3 regions of the Sphingobacterium sp. HSC-15S19 genome follow, and region 3 is predicted to be linked to each of the others. Evidence: riboswitches for the same ligand, from Rfam matches in the RefSeq annotation. Region 3 holds a riboswitch; each other region holds the start of a gene.

Region 1 (5,484 bases), on a different contig from region 3:
ATGTAGTTGGGGATTGACATTAATCGAAACTTTTTCTTCCTGACCTTCATAATTGAACGAAAACCATAGTTCGTATAAGTCACAGCAAGCAGGGCATTTCTGGATAACAATGGCGGGTATCCGTACAGCTTTTGCATTTGGGATATGCTGGCAATTAACCATGATCAGCAGCATACGGATATACCAGGCACATGCAATGATCATGATGGGAAATTGGATCCCATAAAGTTTGAAAATGTCTGTCTTTCTCCAGAAAAACAGATTTGCCATCGTGCAGATGATAAAGGCTGTCGGTATGCCCTTTTTTACAGCTGTCCAAAAGGGTTGTGAGCTGATCAGCAGCTGGTAGGGAAGGCGGTCAAATAGTGCTATGCTGCTGACCTGAATACAGACAAAAAAGATAACGAAAAGCTGCATGACGCGTTCTTGGCCACGCATTTCCAGAAATGGGATAAGAATGATCATTGCCCCGATGCTATAGACGCGTTCGCTATGTGACCGGGCCCAGAAAATCCCATATAAGGTAATCAGTACAGCAATTGCAATAAATACATAATTGCGGCTAAATAGCAGTCTAAATTTCTTTATCGTCCTCATGATTTATGGTTTAATAATCAGTGAAGTTTTACGCTATAAATTTACCCACTATAGCATGAAATTTCAGTGAATATCCCAACCATTTCAATGAAGGTCAATTTTTTACAATGAGGGCTAATTTCTTGACAGCGAAATAGGATTTTCTAGCAACAAAGAATTAAATTTTTCATCCAGCAGGGGAATTATTTGAACCGTAAAACGATGCAAAAGCATTGATTTAAGTTAGTTGGACATCGTTTAATAAATAATTGGCTAAATTTATATAACAAAAATAAGTATGTAAATTTTAATAGCGTTATTAAAATGTCGTCTGTACATGAAAAGTTTTAGCAAAAATAGATATCAGGATAATAGAACATTGACGGTGCAGTATCCCGATGGGATCTGGCAGTTGATTGCATCTTTCATTTTTGGAGGATTCTGTTGGTATCTGGGCTATCGGGGCGCCTTGGCGGAATGGCTTTTAGACTGGCCGGTAACCTATAGCTATCTATTTTTTGTATTGATGGTAGCGATTATTTTCTTTTATATACGATTGGTTATCGTAATATTAGACAAAAAGCAGAACTGGCTGGTTAACCCCGAAAAACGCGCCGGTATGCAATTATTTTTTTGCTGCATACTTCCGACGCTTTTATTGTTCTGGATCATTGGCCCCGATCCACAGGCGAAGGATGAATGGCTGCTGTTTCCTTTAATGGTCATATTTAGCGGTATTCTGGTCCTGAACATGTCCTATACAGTTTATTTCTACGTCGCTGTTTACCACAGGCAAAAAATATTGATTTTAGAACAGAAAGAAACTATCCTGCAGCAGGAATCAAGAACGATAGATCTCCAGGAGCAGATTGAGCTGCTTTCTCCGGGCATCGAAGAGCTGAAAGAGATCCTGGAAACAGCAGGGGAAGATAGAGATGTGGATGCAATGGATGAAATAGACTTAGCTCTGTTAAGATCCATGGATCTGGAACAGGAAGTATTCCTGCTCAATAATAAAATCTTGTCCCAAAAGATATCCTATAAGGATATCGGGATTTTTACTTATAAAAATGGTATAGTCAGCCTTTATTTAAGAACTGCGATGGACGAAAATCTGACTTGTGGCGAGCAGCGCAGCTTAAAGGAAGTTGTCAATAGCACGAAGGGATTTGTACAAAAGATAGACCGGGATAAGGCTATACCTTTGGATATGATCCAAGCTTGCCTGCAACTGAAACGGGGCCGATTGCGTATCCTGCTCAAAATCCCTTTTGAGGGAAGGTATAATTTTGAGGTATCCGATAAAATTGCAAAACATATCAGAGAATGGGTCATGATGCAGGTGCCAATAGAAAAGGAGCAATAAAATTGAATAGATGAACTTTAATAGATAGATTATGGAAAAAGTAAGGGACAATACCTGGAAATGCCGAGCTACTGGTAAAGTTGGATTTCCTTCTTTAATTGAGGCGCAATGGGCAATGCTTCACTTTAAGTTCAGATCCCGGATGAAAAACAAACTGGATGGTAAACGTATCAAACACAGGATGGGTAAAGATGCCTGCAAAAGGGCTTATTATTGTAAGTTCTGTAAAGGTTACCATATTACCACTTGGGAAAAAGGTCACTTTAATAATTATAAGGCCAAAGCTGAATCCTGGGAGATACCGAAAGTATTAGGAAATTGGAATTTTTCGATAGAATAATCCCGTCGTCTATTTTCAATTATCCAATTTTTTACCTTTATAAAACTTGCTCCATGCATCTCCCGCATAGCCGTTATCCAAATATTCAAAGGTGGAAGCACTCGCCCCTTTCAACTCTTGGCCGCGATAGAAAACCGTCCAGGAGTCTTTTGCATACCCTCCTCCAAGTGCTTTAAAGGTGGATGCCGAAGCGCCGGTAACTTTTATTCCCTGATAGTAAACTGCCCAAGCGTCTTTGGCATAGCCATCACCCATGTATTCAAAGGTTGAAGCAGAAGCCCCTTCCACTTTCTTATTTTTATAAAACACAGACCAGCTGTCTTTGGCGTATTGACCGCCAAGAGGCTGTGTGGTAGGATCAGCAAATCTATCGTTCTTTTCGCCCCTATAATAGCTGTTCCAATTATCTTTCGCATACCCCCGACCGAGATTTTCAAAGCTCGAAGCGTTTGCCCCATTAATTTCCTTGCCTAAATAGTAGACTTTCCACGCGTCTTTGCTGTAACCACTTCCCAGTGTCTTGAAGGTAGAAATTGTTACGTTTGACAATGGCTTGCCATAAAAGTAAACTTTCCAGGCATCGCTAGCATAACCGTCTCCAAGAAATTGGAAAGTAGATGGGCTGCCATCAGTTAGTATTGACCCCCGAAAATATACCTTCCAGCTATCCTTGGCGTAACCCGAACCTAAAAATTGAAACGAACTAGCATTGGCGTTTGGAATTTCTTTGCCACGATAATAAATGCGTGATCCGATTTTGCTGTAACCATCACCCAGATGTTCCTGAAAGAAAAAAGTAGCAGGATTAGCATGCGCTAATTTAGCGCACATCGCAGGTGTGGCAGTAGCTAATATAAAAAGAACTAGGATGGTTTTAAACGTAAATTTTGACATTATATAGGGCATCGGGTTAAATTTGAAAACAAATAATCATGTTTTCTCTTTTTAATGAGACCCCGTAATCATAATAAAGTTTAGTCATCAATTAATTATTTATTTCTTGGAACTATTGCGGTTGAAAATAGAAGGGTCATTGTATCGCATGCTAATTTCTTCAACTAAATTACAACTTTTTAAGCGCTCAGGCTGCAGTGGATAGAGATAACAGTTTTCATGAAATTGGCGACCGCGAGGAAAGGAGATTGTCCTGTCAGATCTTTGTCAATACGCACTGTAAAAGTCTAAAAATTTGGTCAAGTCGTATTTTTTTTGTATATTGCTGGTTATGAGTTTTAAAGAAAAATTAGAGAACTGGCGCACGTCAATCAATCGCGCCGGTAGTGGTGAGGAATTGTATATTTTGCTTTTGAACTACAAAAAGTTTATCAACAAAAATTGGATGGACGATTTTGGCGACCCGGGCAACTGGAAATCGGAATTAAATCAGGTCATCAGCAAAGTAAGAAAGAAAGTGAATGTGGCAGAAATTCAAAATTGCGGCGATCTCTCGTCCTACAAAGACGACGCTCGACAAACAGCCCATTCGCTCAATCATACATTAAGATATCACCACTCATTGACGAAAGAGTAGGCTAGGCCTACTCTTTTTGCGTTTATAGGGCTTTACTGTAAAGGAATCAGGACATTCTGTTCCAAGCGTACAGGGACATGCTTCACCGAGGTAAAACCGTCTTCCTTGGAAATGATGTTGGAAAGATCCAGTCCTCTTTTGGAGAACGTACTGATCAAAGCTGTTCTAAAGGTTGCCTTGGCTGAACCCCAGCCTTGTCCTAAGATGGTGTCGTTGTTGAGCTGGATCAGTTCATCTGTTGAATAATAACTGAATTTTTCCAGTAAGTGTTGGTAAAGATTTGTTGTAGTAGCCATACAATTTAAAAATTTAAAGGATTAAACCATAAACTGTATCCAGATCTTGTTGGGGAAAATAATCGTTCTGTGACGTTTATTTTGGTCGAAACCCGTATTAATTTACCACCGCGGTGCCTGCACTCGGTTGGTATTGCATCATGCAATTCTGAATACTCTACAAATATAGTAGATTATTTTTTATAATAAAAAATATTTTTGTTTTTAAGGGTAAATGAGCGCTAACAACAGGAATAGGGAGGTCAAAAGCGAGGCGCGTTGTTGGCTGTGATTTGGTTATGAAGCGGATAGCTGGGCGAAAAATTTATCATGTTACTGTAATCTCATCGAAAATACTTTTAAAAACAGAGATAAGACAATACTTTTGCGCCATGAATAGAATTGCGGAAATTAACGAATACATTGCTGCCGAACGCGAGGTATTATTGCAACACCCTTTGTATCGTAAGATCAAAACGATCAAGAATCTACGTTCTTTTACAGAAGGGCATGTGTACGCTGTATGGGATTTTATGTCTTTACTAAAAGCTTTACAGATTAAATTGACCTGTACGACTTTACCTTGGTTTGCGAGTGAGCATCCATCAACACGCTATCTAATCAACGAAATTGTATTGGCTGAGGAGTCGGATGAATACATTGATGGCCGCCGTTTGAGCCACTTTGAGATGTATCTGGACGCCATGGATGCCATGGGTGCCGACCTTCATCTGGTCAACAAATTTATTGCTCAAGCCAAAAAATCGAACAACATATTCGATGTCATTGCAACAACCACATTGGACAAGCGGATCAAAGACTTTTTGAATTTTACATTCGAAGTGATTGCTGAGGGCGAGGTGCATAAAATTGCTGCAGCCTTTACGTTCGGACGTGAAGACCTTATTCCGGGAATGTTTACCTCTATTTTGGAAGAGATTAAAACAAACTTTCCTACAGCCAATCTGGATAGCTTTATTTATTATTTTCAACGCCATATTGATCTTGACGGCGATGAGCATGGACCGTTGGCGATGCAGATGATCACAGATCTTGCCAAGGACGATGAGGTTAAATGGACGGAAATGAAAGAGATCAGTAAAATTGCGCTACAAAAAAGAATCCAGCTGTGGAATGCAATAGAAGATTCCTTATACGGATAATCTATTATTATACCATCGAGAAAGGCCTTTCAAATCACGATTTGAAAGGCCTTTTTTATGTGCTGTAAAAAAGGATATTGTAAGGACTTCTTGGCAGATATTGGTCTTTTTGTTTGAATTGATGAAAAAATGTCTTTTTTCCATAACATATTGGCGTTTGTGAAGAAATCCAAGTTCCAATAAGTGTCTAAGTTTGCAACGCAAAAAAATTACATAGCACACGTGAACTTTTT
Region 2 (5,484 bases), on a different contig from region 3:
TGATTCATCTTTGCGATAACCGGTTTTACTCTCGACACCAACGACTTGTGAATCATAATTGGGTCCTTTGAGTAAAGGTTCCCGGATATATTGCTCCCGGCTCAGATAACCCAAAAAAGAAAACACATTGTCCGGCGCATTATTGTTTAACGACGGATTGGCTTTTCCACGGATTAAAACCATGGTATAGGAGCTATAACCAAATAGAATAAAACAAAAGACCAGCAGCCCGGTGTGCAGTGTGTATTGCCGCTTTTTATAAGAATAATATAGCCCATAAACGAGGAAGCACCCCAACAGCAGACAAAAGAAGAAGATGCCTGAGCCAAAGCCCAAACCTAGCGAGTTTACAAATAAGAGGTCTACCTTAGCTGCGAGACCGACCAACCATTGAATAATTCCCCACAAAACAGCCCCCAAGATCAGCACTCCTACCAAGAAAGCTTTTATTGTACCTTTCACACTAACCTGTCCTGCTCTTCTGAAATAGACAACCATCGCTATAGCCGGAATTGCCAACAGATTTAATAGGTGCACTCCGATCGAAAGGCCCATAACAAAAGCAATAAACACCAGCCAACGATCGCTACCTTCCTCATTTGCACGGACTTCCCACTTTAAAATTGCCCAAAAAACAATCGCAGTACACAATGAAGACATCGCATATACCTCGGATTCAACAGCCGAATACCAGAATGAATCACTGAAGCAGAAAGCCATTGCACCAACTAAACCCGCAGCAAAAATTTGGAAATAATTCGATAATTGAACTTTCTCTTGCCTGTTGAGTATCTTTTTGGCAATTGCTGTTATTGTCCAGAATAAAAATGTAACAGTAAGCCCACTGCAGATTGCGGATCCAATATTCATCCAATAGGCGATTTTACCTGCATTACCCAAAGCCAGGTTGGAAAATATATTCTGAATAAGAAGAAATAATGGTGCTCCCGGTTGGTGTGCCACTTCCAGCTTGTAGGCACAGGCAATAAATTCACCACAATCCCACCAGCTTACCGTCTTTTCAACGGTGGCGATATATACACATGTAGCAATTAGTCCGCAAGCAAAGCCGAGTAGAGAATTTAATCTAGTGTACGTCATAAGGTCAATTTGGTCTATTGTTAAAATCCTTTTTAGCACTTTAAGTTAAAAAGTTATCCTGACTCCAATAAGTTAATTAACACTATTTAACACAAGTACCTGACTATAAACAGGCTATTAAACCAAACAGGCTATTAAACCCTGAATATAGAGATCGACCTAAAACCACACGATCGAAATTCTGAACTTATTATAAGCTTTCACAACGAATACTACCCCAAAAAAAAGAGAGCTTATGCGCTCCCTTTTCGTATTATTTTTATGAGTTAGGCTAGTTTTTCAACAATCTTCTTTGTTGGACCAGGATTACTCATCGTATAGAAATGTAATACCGGAGCGCCAAATTTAATCAGCTCCTGACATTGTTGCACCAACCACTCTTCACCTACTTGTCTAACGTCGGCATTCGTTTTACATGCTGAAACAGCATCGCTCAGTTCCTCCGGAATATCTAAATGAAATATCCTTGGTAGGGTAACCAACTGTTTTTTCGTTGTCAGTGGTTTCAATCCTGGAATAATAGGCACATGGATTCCATTGTCCCTACATTTTGTTACAAACTCCTTATATTTTTCAACATTAAAGAACATCTGAGTCACAATAAACTCTGCTCCCATATCGACTTTTTGTTTCAGGTATTTAAAATCAGTATTGAAATTTGGCGATTCAAAATGCTTTTCGGGATAACCCGCTACACCGATGCAAAAATCAGTCTTTTCCGATGTGATAATGTCTTCATGCAGATACTTTCCTTTATTCATATCAGTTACCTGTTCCAGTAGGTCTGTTGCAAAGGCATGTCCACCATCGGTCGGTATAAAATCGGCATCGCCCTTACGTGCATCGCCCCGCAATACCAAGACGTTATCTATCCCCAGAAAGTTCAAATCGATCAATGCATTTTCAGTTTCCTCTTTTGTAAAACCACCACATATCAAATGGGGCACCGCATCTACTTTATATTTATTCATGATTGCAGCACATATCGCCACTGTCCCAGGACGTTTACGATAGGAAACGCGTTCCAGTAATCCACTCGCATGCTCTTTATAGATATAATCTTCCCGATGGTAGGTTACGTCGATAAAAGGAGGTTTAAACTCCATCAGTTCATCCATGGTTTTAAAAATACTTTGGATGCCCTGCCCTTTCGCCGGTGGCAATAGCTCAAAAGAAAACAATGTTTTTCCTTTGGCATTCTGGATATGATCGATAATCTTCATTAAAAAACTGTTTTTAGTTTGGTTGGCTTACATCGAAACGCACACGTCGAGGAATCGTTTATCTACATGTAACTTATCTTTCCCACATGGAGTAGGGTAGAATTTAGCACCTTGAACAATACAGGTTGCTAAGGCTTCAACGGGTCTAGTCCCTCGGCCTTTCTCTATAAGCGTTGCTAATATCGTTTTAAAAAATCAAAAGACAAAAATATTTTTTCGAAAAAGCAAAAATAGCGGCAAAAAGATTGCAATAAATACGGCTTCAGGTTTATTCCCAGGCAACAACAGGAATTTAGGCTCCACCAAATATAAAAGACTCTAAAAAAAGATAAAATTAACGATCGCGGATCATCGACAGCGAAGAGACTGACTACGTCACAACAGGATCGGCTAAAGATTCGTTGCTAGGGAATTCCGTAGATTTTTGAGATAAAATGTAATCAGTAAGAGTCCCGTAACATGGTACTCCTCTTTCGATCCATATTTAAAACCATCAAATAAATATTTGTAGGCGATTAATGCATTTTTTTCGTTGTAAAATAACTCTTTCCAAGAATCGGGAACATCTGCCCATGCCTTGAGCACAATGCCATTCTCAGCATAAATAATGGGTGATTCAACACCATCCATTCGATAATCGTGATGTGTGCCTGAACTTGATATGTGCTGGAAATAAGCGATAGAATAATCTACAAAATTCAATGCCCTGGCTTTTATCTCCATTTCACTTTCTGATTTTACAGGGGCATTTCGCCATAGATTCACTTGGCTATCAAATTTGCTCGGGGTCTCCCGGATAGGGGTTTTATCTAACGCAAAGTTGATATAAAGTTTTTCACTTGTGGGCACACGTGCTGAGCTAAACTGTGAAAAATCACCTCTCAGCTGAACAAAATCGTTTTTTACCTTAACAATATCCAAAGCGAGACTACCCTTTTTCTCATCGGTCAATTCTAATCGATCGCCGTCGAATCTATACTTACCGAAGAGTAGGATATCATCGATCGCCATGACAAACTTATCTTTATCATGGAGGGAGAGAAAGGACCGGTATATCGTAGGGTCATTACCATAGACATCTGCCTCCACATTTTGGGGTGATTCTCTTTTTACTTTATGATACTCCTCATTTGAATAGCCCAATATCATTTGGTAATTGCCTTCAGGAAAGTCCTTTTTCTTCCCAAAGAAAGCACAAGAAGACAACGAGAATAGGAATAGCAGCAGTAATAACGGTTTCAAAATAAATCAATAATTATGGCCAGTAATAATATACAGACCAAGATAAGAAATTACTGCAATAATTCGTGTACCGCTATTTATTTGAATAAGCTTGGGGATATGCTTATTCTTTATAAAGATCCACCAAGCCTTCTGGCAATTCAACTTCAATGATCTCCTCTTCGCCATCGATTCCTAAGATCAAATCATCGGACAATGGGAACATCAGTTCTTTGCCATCCATATTTACCGAAGCGACAAATTGTTGTGGAAATTCCTGAACATCTGTTATTTGCCCCAATTCACCATGGTTTTCATCAATCACTAAAAAACCGATTAAATCAGTATATCTAAAATCATCTGGATCGCGCTCGGGCATCTTATCATTGGAAAGATATAGCTTTTTACGTACAAGTACTTGAGCCTTATCGATATGATCCACATCCTCAAATGTCACATACGCTGTACTATTTTTTTGAAATTTAATGGTATCAACAAAATAAGGAACAAGTTTTTTGTTCACTTCCACAAAGACAACATCGATATTCAAACTCTCGTATTCCTCGAATTCAAAAAATAGTTGTACTTCTCCTTTAAGACCTCTTGTTTTACTGATGTAACCGATGTAAAAGCTTTGATCAATAGTCATATATTTCGTATTTAGCGATTAGCTGTGAGACATGATTTGGCAAACCATTAGCCTATTGGCTGTTTCAAAAAAAGCCGACTCAAGATTGAGTCGGCTTTCTCGAATACTTTATGAAAGAATTAACCTTCAGTTTCTTCTGATGCAGGAGCTTCAGTCTCTTCAGCAGCAGTTTCTTCCGCTACAGGAGCATTTTTAGCAGCTACAGCAGCAGCTTTTTCTTCTTTTTTCTTAGCTTCAGCCACTAAAGCAGCTTTTTTAGCTTCAGCTTTAGTTTGTGCTAAACCATCTTTTTTACCAGAGATTCTTGCATCATTAGCTTCAGTCCAAGCTGTAAATTTAGCTTCAGCAGCAGCTTCATCAAAAGCACCTTTTTTCACACCACCTTGCAAGTGTTTTTTGTAAAGAACACCTTTGTAAGAAAGGATAGCGCGAGCAGTGTCAGTTGGTTGAGCACCTTTATTCATCCAATCCAAAGCTTTTTCAAAATCCAAAACGATAGTTGCTGGATTTGTGTTTGGGTTGTAAGAACCAATACGTTCGATGAATTTACCGTCACGTGGAGCGCGAGAATCCGCTACGACTACGTGGTAAAAAGGACGTCCTTTTTTACCGTGTCTTTGCAATCTGATTTTAGTTGCCATTTTTTAATTTTATTTTATGTATTCAACATATCCCCCGAGCTTCATACTAGAGGGGATGCAAAGATAGTTATTTTTTTCTAATCATCATTATAATTTAATAAAACTTCACTGAAAACGACAGGGTTAGCTCTTTCAACAAGCTCTTTCAACCGTAATACCTGCCCCTTAGACCTTCATCTTTTCTTGCTTCCATACGGAAGCTACAACAAACTTTTCAAAAATCAAGACAAAAAACAGTTCCTTCCTTCAAAAGGACATCTTTACCAAATCGGTAAGCAGGATGAACCGTTTGGGTACAGTACCTTCGAAATAGTCATCGACATTTTTGCCAATTCACTTTTTACTTTCTACCTTCATTCTATGAAATCTGTTGCGCCATTAAAAATACTAAAAGCTTCGGCCGGTTCGGGAAAAACCTTTAGCTTGACTTTACACTATCTCACACTCCTACTCTCCAACGAGAATAGCTATAAGGAGATTTTGGCGGTGACATTCACCAATAAGGCAACCGCCGAGATGAAAGAACGTATCCTCTCGGTACTCCATGGCTTGGCAACAGGCGATCCTAACCCTAAAATTGAAGATTTCAGAAAGCTTTTACTCCAGCAGCAGCCAGACTGGAATCCGCATCTGGTACAAGAGAAAGCTT
Region 3 (5,484 bases):
TTTAAAACACCTGTTGCAACAATTATGATTGCCAGCGAGTCACTTAAAGATCCAGACATCAATGCCGACCATAAGCGCGTTCAGAAATTGGCTAATATCATCTACGACGAAAATGTTAGACTCGGAAATCACATCGAACGTGTGCTTGACCTAGCCCGATTGGAAAAGGAAACATTAAAGTTAGACCAGGTGGATGTGCATATTAATGATCTTGTCTCAGCAGTTACCGACAGTATGCAGTTAAGGATGCAAAATATCGGCGGAAAATTTTCCATAGATCTAGCGGCGGCGAAAGATGTTGTTGTTGGTGACGAGCTGCATTTTTCAAATGTATTTTATAATCTACTGGATAATGCAATTAAGTACAACAAAGGAGATCTGCATGTGAATATTCAATCCAAAAATGTTGGTGATACCATTGTTATCACCATTGCCGACAACGGTATTGGGATGAGTCGGGATCACCTGCAAAAGATTTTCGACCAGTTCTACCGTATTCCAACTGGAAATGTTCATAATGTCAAAGGATTTGGTCTTGGCTTAAGTTATGTCCAGGACATCCTGAGAAGGCTGAACGGAAAAATTACAGTTAAAAGTGAAAAAGATAAGGGCACGACCTTTGAAGTAATTTTGCCTATTAAAAAATAAAACGTTCCTTTTTTGTATATTTCCTCTTTAAAAAATTTCAAAGGTTGAGGAAAGCTGATTTATCAGCATCAAGGGACATTGGTGAAAATTAATATAATCATTATGCAAAAGATATTATTAGCAGAAGATGATCCTAATTTGGGGGATCTTTTAAAAGACTATCTCGAATTAAAGGGAAAATTTGACGTCACATTATGCACAGATGGAGATGAAGCGATTTCTCAATTCAAAAAAAATAACTACGACCTCTGTATTTTCGATGTCATGATGCCAAAAAAGGACGGATTTACAGTTGGACGTGAAATCAGAAAAACAAACAATACTGTTCCTATTATCTTTGCCACAGCAAAGGGGATGATGGAAGATAAAACCGAAGCCTTTGAATTAGGGGGAGATGATTATATCACAAAGCCTTTTCGAGTGGAGGAATTATTGCTCCGCATCAATGCTTTGCTGAAACGCAGTGTTCGAGACAAAGAAGAGGAAGTGGTTGCTGATAAATTTGAAATTGGTGATTATTTCTTTGATTATACAAGTCAGCAAATTTCTTACAAAGGACAGATGCAAAAACTATCCACCAAAGAAGCGGAACTACTACGCTTGCTTTGTTTAAAGAAAAATGATGTGCTGACCCGGGAAGAAGCTTTATTAAAAATATGGCATGATGACAACTACTTTACAGGTAGAAGTATGGATGTATTTCTCAGTAAACTTCGTAAATATCTAAAAGAAGATAGTAAAGTTGAAATTGTCAATGTGCACGGAAAAGGTTACAAACTTTTGGTGAGCTAAAAGAATGGGGAATGAGAAACAGTCATTCCCCATTTTTTATGCTACACGGCGTATTGAAACATGGCATACACTAAATCATGGATGAAAAGAAAAGAACAAAACAATTTTATCCATAGTAGAATATAAAAAATTGACGCACTTTTATAAAAAATTTGCATTTCAAAAAGAAATGTTCTAACTTAGCGTCGCTTATAGAGAAAGGCAGAGGGAATAGACCCGATGAAGCCTTAGCAACCTGTCCCTTGACAAGGTGCTAAATTCTACCCTACTTGATATGGGAATGATAAGCCGAAGTCACCAAATTCTAGTGTGTCCTTCTCTCTCTAGCAAGAAATATAGTTGAAAAAGAAATATTAAAAACATTCATTATGTTATTGACTAACAATTTAGGTTACCCTCGTGTGGGCGCGTTCCGCGAATTGAAAAAAGCCAATGAGGCCTATTGGGCTAAAAAATCTTCTGTTGAGGAATTATTGGACACAGCAAAAAAAATTCGTGAAGGCAATTGGAAAACACAAAAAGATGCTGGAATAGATTTGATCCCTTCCAATGATTTCTCTTTTTACGATCAAGTATTGGATTTAACCCTTACTGTTGGTGCAATTCCTGCTCGTTACCATTCTTTGTTGAATAAAGTAGACAACAACTACAGCTTAGACTTATATTTTGCCATGGCGCGCGGATTCCAACAAGAAGGAATCGATGTGACTGCAATGGAGATGACCAAGTGGTTGGATACCAACTACCACTATATGGTTCCTGAATTCACAAAAGATCAAGAGTTTAAATTGACTTCTGAGAAATTCTTAAATGAATACAACGAGGCAAAATCATTGGGTATTGAGACAAAACCTGTTTTATTAGGCCCAATCACTTACCTTTTGATCGGTAAAGAAAAAGAAGCTGGTTTCGACCGTATCGACCTATTAGACAAATTAATTCCTGTATATGAGCAAATCTTGTCTAAATTGGCAGAAGCTGGAGCACAATATGTTCAGATCGACGAGCCTTTCTTGGCATTGGATTTAGATGCAAAAGTAAAAGCATTATACCAACCTACGTTTGAGAAATTGGCTGCTGCTGCCAAAAACATCAAATTAATCGCGACGACTTACTTCGAAGCTTTAAAAGACAACGAAGATATCGCAGTTAACCTACCTATCCATGCTTTACATTTGGATTTGGTACGCGGTGAAAACCAGTTGGATACGGTACTAGCTAAGGTTCCTGCTTCATTAACATTATCTTTGGGTATTGTTGAAGGCCGTAACATCTGGAAAAATGATTACGAAAAATCATTGGTTAAAATCAAACAAGCTGTTGATGCATTAGGAAAAGACCGTGTATGGGTAGCTCCTTCTTCATCATTGTTGCACGTTCCTTTTGACTTAGACAATGAACACAATGAGCAATCGCTACCAGCTGAAGTAAAAAACTGGTTAGCTTTCGCTAAACAAAAATTAGCTGAGGTAAAAGACTTGGCCGTATTAGCAGAAGGTGAAGTTGATACTGAAACAGCAAAACGCTTCGAAGCGAACAAAGCTGCAGCTGAAAGCCGTCGTACTTCTCCACTGATCCACAAACCAGAGGTTAAAACACGTACAAGCAATATCACTGATGACGATGCGAAACGTACTTCAGCATTTGCTGACCGTAAAGCAGCGCAACAAGCGAAGTTCAACTTGCCGGCATTCCCTACCACAACTATTGGTTCATTCCCACAAACGAAAGATGTTCGTAAATGGAGAGCAGACCTGAAAAAAGGTGCTATCACGCAGGCAGAGTACGATAAAGCAATCGCAGAAGAAACTGAAAACACAATCCGTCTTCAAGAGCAATTGGATATCGACGTATTAGTACACGGCGAATTCGAACGTAACGACATGGTTGAATACTTCGGTGAACAATTGGCTGGTTACGCTTTCACACAAAACGGCTGGGTACAATCTTACGGTTCACGTTGTGTAAAACCTCCTATTATCTATGGTGATGTATACCGTCCTGAAGATATGACTGTCCGTTGGTCTTCATACGCTCAATCATTGACTAACCGTCCGGTTAAAGGTATGTTGACTGGTCCGGTTACCATCTTACAATGGTCTTTCGTACGTAATGACCAACCGCGTTCAACAACGACTTACCAAATTGCATTGGCGATCTTAGACGAAGTACAAGCGTTGGAAAAAGCAGGTATCAAAATCATACAAATCGATGAACCAGCAATCCGTGAAGGATTACCGCTACGTAAAGCTGATCAAAAAGATTACCTGAACTGGGCAGTACGTGCTTTCCGTGTTTCTTCATCAAATGTAGAAGACGATACACAGATTCACACACACATGTGTTACTCTGAGTTCAATAATGTAATCGAAGATATCGCTGCAATGGATGCTGACGTCATCACAATTGAGACTTCACGTTCTCAAATGAAATTGTTGAATGCTTTCGCTGGTGATTTCAAATATCCAAACGATATTGGTCCAGGTGTTTATGACATTCACTCACCACGTGTTCCAAGCAAAGATGAGATGGTAGATCTATTGCGTAAAGCAAAAGCAGTAGTTCCAGCAGAACAACTTTGGGTTAACCCTGACTGTGGTTTGAAAACTCGTGCTTGGCCAGAAACCAAAGCGGCTTTAGAGTCGATGGTTGAGGCTGCGAAAATCTTAAGAGCAGAATAATTCTTAAACTATATTGATAAAGCCCTAGATGAAATTTCATCTAGGGCTTCTTTATTGGACCTTGGTTCAAAACAAAAACCGTCATTCGGATAATGTGAGACTATTTTCGAGTGTTCTTCCTTTCTTTCTTGTTTTCCTTTTCTTTCCCGTTCTTAATTTCCTGTTTCCCCTTAATCCGATCTTCAATCGACTTCAGGCTTGACGAAAAATCAAGATCAACATTCTCAAGTTGTGCCATTTTTAACGCCTTCAATGCCTTTTTGTATTTTCTCAATTTTTCAAATAAAAGTGCTTTCTTGATCCATATCCCTGTCAAGGGCATCGCCGGAAGTGTCAAAGCAAATTTAATCGTCTTTTTTACAGCTTCATACTCCCCCATATCAATCAGTGTCTGAATGAAATAAGGATATACCTCCAGTGCCTGCACATTATGCACCAAAGCTTCCTGGAAATACCTTTTTGCCTGCTCATAGTCCAATAGCTGTTCGGCATGAACTCTTCCCATCAAACACAGCGCCATTGTATTGGACTCATCATAAGACAGCGCATAGGATAAGGATTCCATGGTCTCCTCCAAATACATTGGATAGTTATCCAGTGCCTGAAGGACATATTTATTTACTGAATTCATAAAATTTTCTAAAACATAACATTCATATCCAGCTTTCACAATCATCTTGAAAGTAACTGGATTTCTAAAACTCTATAATAAGCTAAGCATATTGGAACAGTGGGCCACCATTTAGAGAGCCAATTTTTAGCCAATATCAACGTAGGTTACTTAACGTATTAAAAAAAAAGATTAGGAAAGGGCCGTATTCCGAAGAATATTCCCGAGAATCTTCTCTGTGGACGAAGCGGGATTTTCTAATATTGCAAACATATTCTTCCGTTTTTATTAATTACTCTGTTAAATTGCAAAGATTCAAAATATTTACCACATTCCCAAAAACTTTTGATTATTAATCTGTTATATCTCACAGCACGATATTGGCATATTATTGTCGCATCAATTTTGCTGAAATTCAATGACTATTTCCCCATCTTTAGACTATGGAAAGTCAATCAGCTAATCAATTAATCAAACTATCAAGAAAACGTAAGGGACTAACGCAGCAGGAACTCGCCGATCAGGCGGGTGTATCCCTAAGAACAGTGCAACGCATCGAAAAAGGCACTGAAGAAATCAGCGGATTTAGTCTCAAACAGATCAGTCAAATCTTAGAAATACCTTTAGAACAACTCATTATGCCAAATGTAAATCAAATCAGTATCGACAACAATCAAACAGGAAGTATTAAAGCGCTATATTTAGCATCGCTCACCTTTCTGGTCAATCCATTATTAGGATTATTGGTCCCAG

The links. A riboswitch is a leader RNA that binds a small molecule or an ion and turns the genes downstream of it on or off. The one in region 3 is predicted to bind S-adenosylmethionine.
Region 1: it holds a riboswitch for S-adenosylmethionine, as region 3 does, so the genes downstream of both, L1283_RS00605 (5-oxoprolinase) here and metE (5-methyltetrahydropteroyltriglutamate--homocysteine S-methyltransferase) in region 3, are expected to answer to the same signal.
Region 2: it holds a riboswitch for S-adenosylmethionine, as region 3 does, so the genes downstream of both, metF (methylenetetrahydrofolate reductase [NAD(P)H]) here and metE (5-methyltetrahydropteroyltriglutamate--homocysteine S-methyltransferase) in region 3, are expected to answer to the same signal.

What each region holds. Positions count from the first base shown of each region.
Region 1 is NZ_JBNPWQ010000001.1:131,594-137,077, forward strand. Features, by position in the region: gene L1283_RS00580 (hypothetical protein) at 1-597, opposite strand, end outside; gene L1283_RS00585 (hypothetical protein) at 914-1,942, shown strand; gene L1283_RS00590 (hypothetical protein) at 1,974-2,282, shown strand; gene L1283_RS00595 (DKNYY domain-containing protein) at 2,298-3,176, opposite strand; gene L1283_RS00600 (hypothetical protein) at 3,508-3,813, shown strand; gene L1283_RS00605 (5-oxoprolinase) at 3,846-4,109, opposite strand; SAM-I-IV-variant riboswitch at 4,177-4,270, opposite strand; gene L1283_RS00610 (DUF3050 domain-containing protein) at 4,481-5,251, shown strand.
Region 2 is NZ_JBNPWQ010000014.1:35,724-41,207, reverse strand. Features, by position in the region: gene L1283_RS13100 (protein O-mannosyl-transferase family) at 1-1,101, opposite strand, end outside; gene metF (methylenetetrahydrofolate reductase [NAD(P)H]) at 1,368-2,324, opposite strand; SAM riboswitch class I at 2,395-2,497, opposite strand; gene L1283_RS13090 (hypothetical protein) at 2,715-3,566, opposite strand; gene rimM (ribosome maturation factor RimM) at 3,670-4,194, opposite strand; gene L1283_RS13080 (30S ribosomal protein S16) at 4,314-4,835, opposite strand; gene L1283_RS13075 (UvrD-helicase domain-containing protein) at 5,019-5,484, shown strand, end outside.
Region 3 is NZ_JBNPWQ010000002.1:203,733-209,216, reverse strand. Features, by position in the region: gene L1283_RS02775 (sensor histidine kinase) at 1-648, shown strand, start outside; gene L1283_RS02770 (response regulator transcription factor) at 751-1,440, shown strand; SAM riboswitch class I at 1,627-1,730, shown strand; gene metE (5-methyltetrahydropteroyltriglutamate--homocysteine S-methyltransferase) at 1,809-4,121, shown strand; gene L1283_RS02760 (hypothetical protein) at 4,222-4,752, opposite strand; gene L1283_RS02755 (helix-turn-helix domain-containing protein) at 5,175-5,484, shown strand, end outside.